DNA from 2 places in the Lysinibacillus sp. RS10 genome. Region 2 is predicted to be linked to the other one. Evidence: riboswitches for the same ligand, from Rfam matches in the RefSeq annotation. Region 2 holds a riboswitch; the other holds the start of a gene.

Region 1 (3,422 bases), 2.0 Mb from region 2:
CAGCATCCTTTAGTCGCCCTTGCCCTTTATCAACAGCTACTACCTTTGCGCCAAGAAGCTCCATACGGAACACATTCAATGCTTGACGCTTTGTATCTTCTAAGCCCATATAAATTGTGCAATCCATCCCGAACATTGCACAAGCAGTTGCAGTTGCTACACCATGCTGACCTGCACCTGTTTCGGCAATAACACGATTAGCACCCATGCGCTTTGCCAATAAAATCTGTCCAAGGACGTTATTAATTTTATGTGAACCTGTGTGGTTGAGATCTTCACGCTTTAAATAAATTTTCGCGCCACCTAATTGTTTTGTTAAATTTTCAGCAAAATAAAGTGGGGATTTTCGCCCAACATATTCATGGAAATAATAATCTAGCTCTTTATTAAAATCTTCTTCATCTTTGAATTTTTGGAAGTGCTCATCTAGAATATTTAAAACATTTTGAAGCTCCTCGGGAACAAAGCTACCGCCAAATTCACCGAAATATCCTTTTTTCTCTACTACTGTACTCATCTGCTCTCGACTCCTCTAATCTGATTTTTTTCATAAAAAAAGTCACTCCAATCCTTCTATAAAAAGGACGAGTAACCGTGGTGCCACCTTAATTCGCAAAAATTGCGCGCTTTCGTACTCCGGTAACGGGGAGTAAATTCGTCCTCACATTTGATGAGGCTGCTCCAAAGTCCATTCACAAGTATGTACTACTGATTTACACCAACCATCAGCTCTCTACAAGTACTATTACTTGCTACTATTCTTTTTCATCGCATGTTTTATTGAAAAGAATTGTAAAATATTTTCAGAATATTGTCAAGAAATCAAAAAAGACGAATCTAAAAAGATCCGTCTTTTAAATCAAATTTTTGAAGTTTAAGCGTTTATTCAATAGATACATAATAGGTGCACCGACCGCTAAGACCACAAATTCACCTGCAGCAACAGTTAACCATGTCCAGAAGAATGGTATTTCTAATACTATGTTCAATTCTAAAGCAATGATGAACATTGTGCATGTAAATAGCAATGTATTGATAACTAAACGTGCCCAAATATTTTTGACAAATTTACAAATAAAAATGAACAATCCAAGTGTAATCATCGAATGCCCAACACCGAAAAATAAATCGAGAATGCCGTTTGGTGAAAATATATTAGAGATAAATACACCAATAATAATCCCGACGGCAAAACGTGGATTAAAGGCAACTAGATGATTAAACATTTCCGATATACGGAACTGAACCTCTGAAAAGCCAAATGAGCCGACTAGCAAAGTAACAGCAATGTAGAGCGCTGCAATAATGCCACTCGTTGCTAAAAATTTTATTTTCATATATTAATTTCTCCTTAGTTTTTTTGCGTGGGATGGTTACGAACCACGTGAAGCAAATGCAATCATATCAATGTTAATGCTAGTTTGTAAAGAGTCATGTGTAAAACAAAAATTCTTATTGTTGTTCTAACATCTGCATAACCGAGACTTCTAAAATATATTATATTGAAATACTTAAGTCTGTAGCAGTTGTGTTAATAAAAAATCTAAGGATCCGCGTAGTAAAAGAAAGGGGCTAATCCCATATATCATTTTTCAATGACGTTTAGGATTAGCCCGAAAACCTTTACTTATTTATGCTGTGTAAGGTAAACTTTGCCGTTTATTGTTACTTTAGAAGCTGAGATTAAAATTTCTTTATTTGCTTCATAATATGGATTTAAAATGTTGTCGATAGCAACCCATTTTTCATTAGATTTTTCATAGTCACCTTTTTGATCAAGAGCTGTTGCTTCTTCATAAAGCTTTTTTAATTGCGCTTTATCTTTTGCTTTGATTTCAAAATCAAAGTTAGACATGTAATCTTCAAAGCTAAGTGGCTTCATGTAAGGATTAATCATTTCATTGAATTCATTCCATAGCTTTTCAGATAATTGATCATTTTTATCTTGATCTGCTTTTTGAGCATCTTTGTATAAAGTTTTTAGTTTTGGTAAAGCTTCAGCTGGAATATCTACATCTATATCTGAAATGTAATCTTCAAATGGTACTGGTGGATATAGCGCATCTAAGTAAGGTTGAAGAACCTTCTGGAATTCATCAAATTTTGTTTGTGCTGCTTCTTCTTTACCAGATTTCTCTAGTTTAATCCACTGTTGATAAATATCTTTCAGCTGCTTTTTATCTTTTTCTTTAATAACTATATTTTTTTCACCAAATCCATACTCTTCCATGAACTCTTCGAAGGATACAGGTACCCAGCTAGCTAAAATATACGGCTTTGTGATTTGATCCATTTCAAGATTAATTTTATCTACTTCTTCATATTTCTCTTCTTTTTCTAACTTCTTCATTTGATTAAACAATTTTTCTAATTTAGCCAGATCTTCTTTTGTTATTTCTTTAGGTAAGTCTTTTTTATAGACGTTAAACGTGTAGAAATCTGAATAATCTTGTACTAAATTACCTTCTACAGAGATTTCTTGACCTTCAACTAACTTCATTTTTGCTATTTGCTCATCTGAGAACTTTTGGATTCCAATATAGTAGTTTTTACCGTCTTTCGCTTTGATTGTGATGCTATCTCCGTAAATGCTTTTAATCGTTCCTTTAATTTGTTGCTCAGCTTGAACTGTTATTTCGTTTGTTGGTTTTGCTGTTGTTGCCTCAGCTTGATGTGGCGTGAAGACAGCCATTCCTATTGTTAGTGCTGATACAATCATCCAAGATTTTTTTATTGTTTTTTTCATAATTATTTCTCCTTTAATGTAAATGATTTAATTTTCTAATGATTAGACGACTTTCGAATTATAAAAAGTTAGCTAAAATTAGAAAAAATTTTTAACTTCTTTCAGCAAGTTTTTTTGTACCGAAAGCGTAGGGGTAGAAATAGAAGTTTCTCGCCTCTAGGAGTATTTTCACCTTCACTCCTTAATACTTCGCAAAATTGTAAAAAAAATTTTTGTTATGTTAGAAAAAGCAATCAAATTTTATAAACAGCGTAGTTTAGCGGTTTAAAGCGGCGAATTGAGTGAAAAACTAAAATATTATGTCAATTTTAAAAGTCAGAACATTCATAATGTTGTTGACGAACCTCGATAATAACGATAATATAGCGATACGTTCACACTTTGTTTGGATGAAGTGTGATAAATATCAGAGATAATAATCGGGGGGATTATTTGTGAAATGCAATTTAAAAAAGCTTTCGTTCCTGTTATTTGGGTTAGTCTTAATGCTTGCTGCTTGTGGTAGTGGTGGCTCTAGTTCATCTGATTCAAAAGGAAAAGAAACGAATAATGCAAGTGAGAGCGGCAATGCAGATGACAAAACATATAAAATCGGGATTACTCAAATTGTTGAGCACCCATCTTTAAATGCTGCCACTGAAGGCTTCAAAAAAGCAATTGAAGAATCAGGCTTAAA
Region 2 (3,422 bases):
GTGAATTTGTTTAGCATAATCGTAATCATCTTGATTAAAGACGACTATTTTGAGGGATATATGATAATTACTGTTTCGATTTTTAAGTTTTTCAAAGATATCAGAGAGCACCGAATAGTCTGTAGTCATTCCAGAACTAGGTGGCTTTGGTGAAATTGTCAACTCATCAATCTCATACATCCATTTTTGCCACCTACTTCCCTGTGTTTCCACCCCTATCTGTATGTCATTTTCTTTTAAAATGGCAATGAGCTTCTCCAAATTTTGGATGAGTGCAGGATTGCCGCCTGAAATCGTGACAAATGAAAAGCCATTGCCTCCAAGACGTTTCAACTCAGACCAAATCTCTTCCGCTGTCATATGGACAATAAGATGCTTTCCGCTGCCATCCCACGTAAACGATGAATCACACCAAGAACAGGAATAATCACACCCGGCAGTTCTCACAAACATTGTCTTTTGGCCAACTACCATTCCCTCACCTTGAATCGTCGGTCCAAAAATCTCGATAACCGGTATCTTACTCAACTTCCATCCACTCCCGTCTCGCTTCTGCATAGCTTGTCGGGGTTTCATATAGCCTGATAAACTCTACACGCGAACCGTTATATCTTTGTTCATCAAGTAAGGCCGCAGCCAACTTTTCGTAAATCCAAACAACAATGTTCTCTGCCGTCGTATTCATGGGTGGAAGCGTTTCATTGAGATAACGGTGATCCAAATGTATCTCTATTTTTTCTTTCCATATTCCTTTGATATCGCCAAAATCAATCATCAAACCGCGTTCATCTGTGTATCCACTCAGTCCTAATACTACGCGATACGTATGACCATGTAGGTTTTTACATTTCCCCTCATAATTATGTAAATGATGGGCAGCATCAAAGGTAAATTCTTTGCTTACGAGAACACGCTTTGCATGATAGTTTAATTGATTTCTTTGAATATCTTCATCTATTTTTTGGAGCTTATCGACGATTCTAAAATCTGGCATGCCTTAAGACTCCTTTCTGTAACTCAAATACTCATCAAGCCCATTTTTTCGCAGTTTACATGCTGGGCATTCACCACAGCCATCTGCAATTACACCGTTATAGCAAGTCAACGTTCTTTCCCGAACAAATTCAAGTGCCCCAAACTGATCAGCAAGCTCCCATGTCTGTGCCTTATTCAGCCACATCAATGGTGTATCAATCACAAAGGAATCATCCATCGATAAATTTAACGTTACATTCAAGGATTTAATAAAAACATCTCGGCAATCTGGATATCCGCTAAAATCTGTTTCACAAACGCCAGTTACAATATGCTTAGCTCCTACTTGGCTCGCTAAAACGCCTGCAAATGAAAGAAAGAGAAGATTTCGGCCAGGTACAAAAGTAGATGGAAGCTCACCATTTTCTCCGTCTTCTACCTTTATGTCTTGTCGTGTCAATGCATTCGGAGCAAGCTGATTTAGGAGTGACATATCAAGAATGTGATGCTTGACACCGAGCTCCCCTGCTATCATCTTCGCACATTCAATTTCAAGAAGATGCCTTTGACCATAATCAAAAGTTACTGCCTCAACCTCTTCAAAACGTTCTTTTGCCCAGAACAAACAAGTTGTGCTGTCCTGACCTCCACTAAATACAACAATTGCTTTTCCCTGCTTCATCTATAAAACTCCCTTGTATCAAAAACCAGCACTCTAAGAAAAGTACTGCTTTCTTCTTAGTTTTTTTTAGAGGGTAGCTAAATACCTCTTTCTTCATTGAACTATTCAAGTCCGCATTTCAATTTATTCTGGATTAAGATTGTGATTCGTTAAACGAAATATGAAAATAGTGTACTTTGGTTACCCAATAAAGTTAAATCTGTCAGTCCTTCTTCATGGCTTTGGTCAAACAAAAAACCTCCTTGTAAAATGTTTCCCAACACTTTTCAAGAGAGGCATCACCAATCATTCTAATAAAACATAAGTAAAAACATAAAAAAAGCCACGTCCGATATGGACATGGCATATTATCATGTTTCCATAGTTTTTTATAGAGGGTATCAGCTATGAACCTCTCCCGTTCTAGTTCGGGCATTCTTTTTTCAATATAATACATAAAATAGTACAAAACGTCAAATGATTTTTTTATAAAGTCTTCTCATAAATGCTTCTCTGGAAAAACTACTGTTATACTGCCCTCTATTTTAGTAGTACACTAAACACTTTGCTGAGCTTAGATTCATTACTATTTTTTCAAACAGAATAACCTCAACTATTTATGATGTGTTCTCCTTAAGGACGCTTAATAACAATTCAATACAGACGAAAAAACTATCCATTTCTATTCAAAACGCCCCTGTCTTTCAGTAAGCACCCACTTTCGAACATAGCCGATACGAAAAACATATACATTTCTTAAAAAATGTAGACATCTCTACTGTGACACAACTTATATCTTCTGACTTTCGTATTTATGTCTTCCTTATTCTCCGAGCCTGGTTTCGCCGAAGCTACTGCCATTTAGTATGACTCTCCAAAGGCTTAAATTCCGCAGTATCGTTGCGTACACATCTAAGGCTTAGTTTCAGTTAAGCTTCTTAGATTGAATAATTTGCTAAGTTAATGCTTGCGTTCAAATCTCTATCCATCTTTAATCCGCAAGAGCAGATAAATAATCTGTCTTTCAGTCTCAAATCGGATTTGACTTGTCCACAAGAAGAACAAGTTTTTGATGATGGAAACCATCTGTCGGCTTCAACAAATTCAATTCCGTATTTTTTACATTTGTATTGAATTTGCCGTTTGAATTCATATAACTTTTGCCTGGCTACCGCCTTCGCCAGATGTTTATTTTTCATCATACCTTTTACATTTAAATGTTCCATTACAATACGAGATGGCTTGGTTTTCACAATCTCATTAGAACACTGATTTAAATGATTTGTTCGGATGTCGTTAAGTCGCTTATATAAATTACGGATTTCAGTGTTTTGTTTTTGAATATTTTTCATATTCTTTAAAGGTATTTTATAGATTGGCTTTCGTTTTTTAGTATACGCTTTCGTGTTGGCTTCAAGCTTACGAGCTAGTTGTCGTTGTTCTCGCTTCAACTTTCGCTCTAATCGTTTGACTTCTTTGGTTTTGTTGATGTTCTCTTTGAACTCACCATTAGAACAAACTGCCAATTTTTTGATACCCACATCAATTCCTAAACTCTCATCTGTCAAATTAAATTGCTCAAATTCTTGCTCATATCCAATGGATAAGAACCAATTTCGTCCGTCAAATGAAATACGTGGATTCGAATATTTATGACCTTTTTTAAGCTTAGGAAGCGCATTGCAGGTTTTTACACTGCCAACCTTTTCACCTCTAAAACCTTCACCTGTTCGTTTTAAACTTTCATAATTTACATAAAAACTAACTTTACTTCTTCGTCTGCTTT

What was found. Region 2 has a riboswitch for preQ1 ahead of queC (7-cyano-7-deazaguanine synthase QueC). Riboswitches for the same ligand answer to the same signal wherever they lie in the genome.
Region 1: another riboswitch for preQ1. It lies ahead of ACB089_RS22255 (QueT transporter family protein); the one in region 2 lies ahead of queC (7-cyano-7-deazaguanine synthase QueC).

What each region holds. Positions count from the first base shown of each region.
Region 1 covers NZ_CP167122.1:4,426,504-4,429,925, reverse strand. The annotation lists gene trpB (tryptophan synthase subunit beta) at 1-517, opposite strand, end outside; T-box leader at 578-778, opposite strand; gene ACB089_RS22255 (QueT transporter family protein) at 855-1,337, opposite strand; PreQ1 riboswitch class I at 1,346-1,390, opposite strand; gene ACB089_RS22250 (hypothetical protein) at 1,628-2,746, opposite strand; gene ACB089_RS22245 (ABC transporter substrate-binding protein) at 3,181-3,422, shown strand, end outside.
Region 2 covers NZ_CP167122.1:2,436,982-2,440,403, forward strand. The annotation lists gene queE (7-carboxy-7-deazaguanine synthase QueE) at 1-528, opposite strand, end outside; gene queD (6-carboxytetrahydropterin synthase QueD) at 521-994, opposite strand; gene queC (7-cyano-7-deazaguanine synthase QueC) at 998-1,657, opposite strand; PreQ1 riboswitch class I at 2,012-2,058, opposite strand; gene ACB089_RS12465 (RNA-guided endonuclease InsQ/TnpB family protein) at 2,575-3,422, opposite strand, start outside.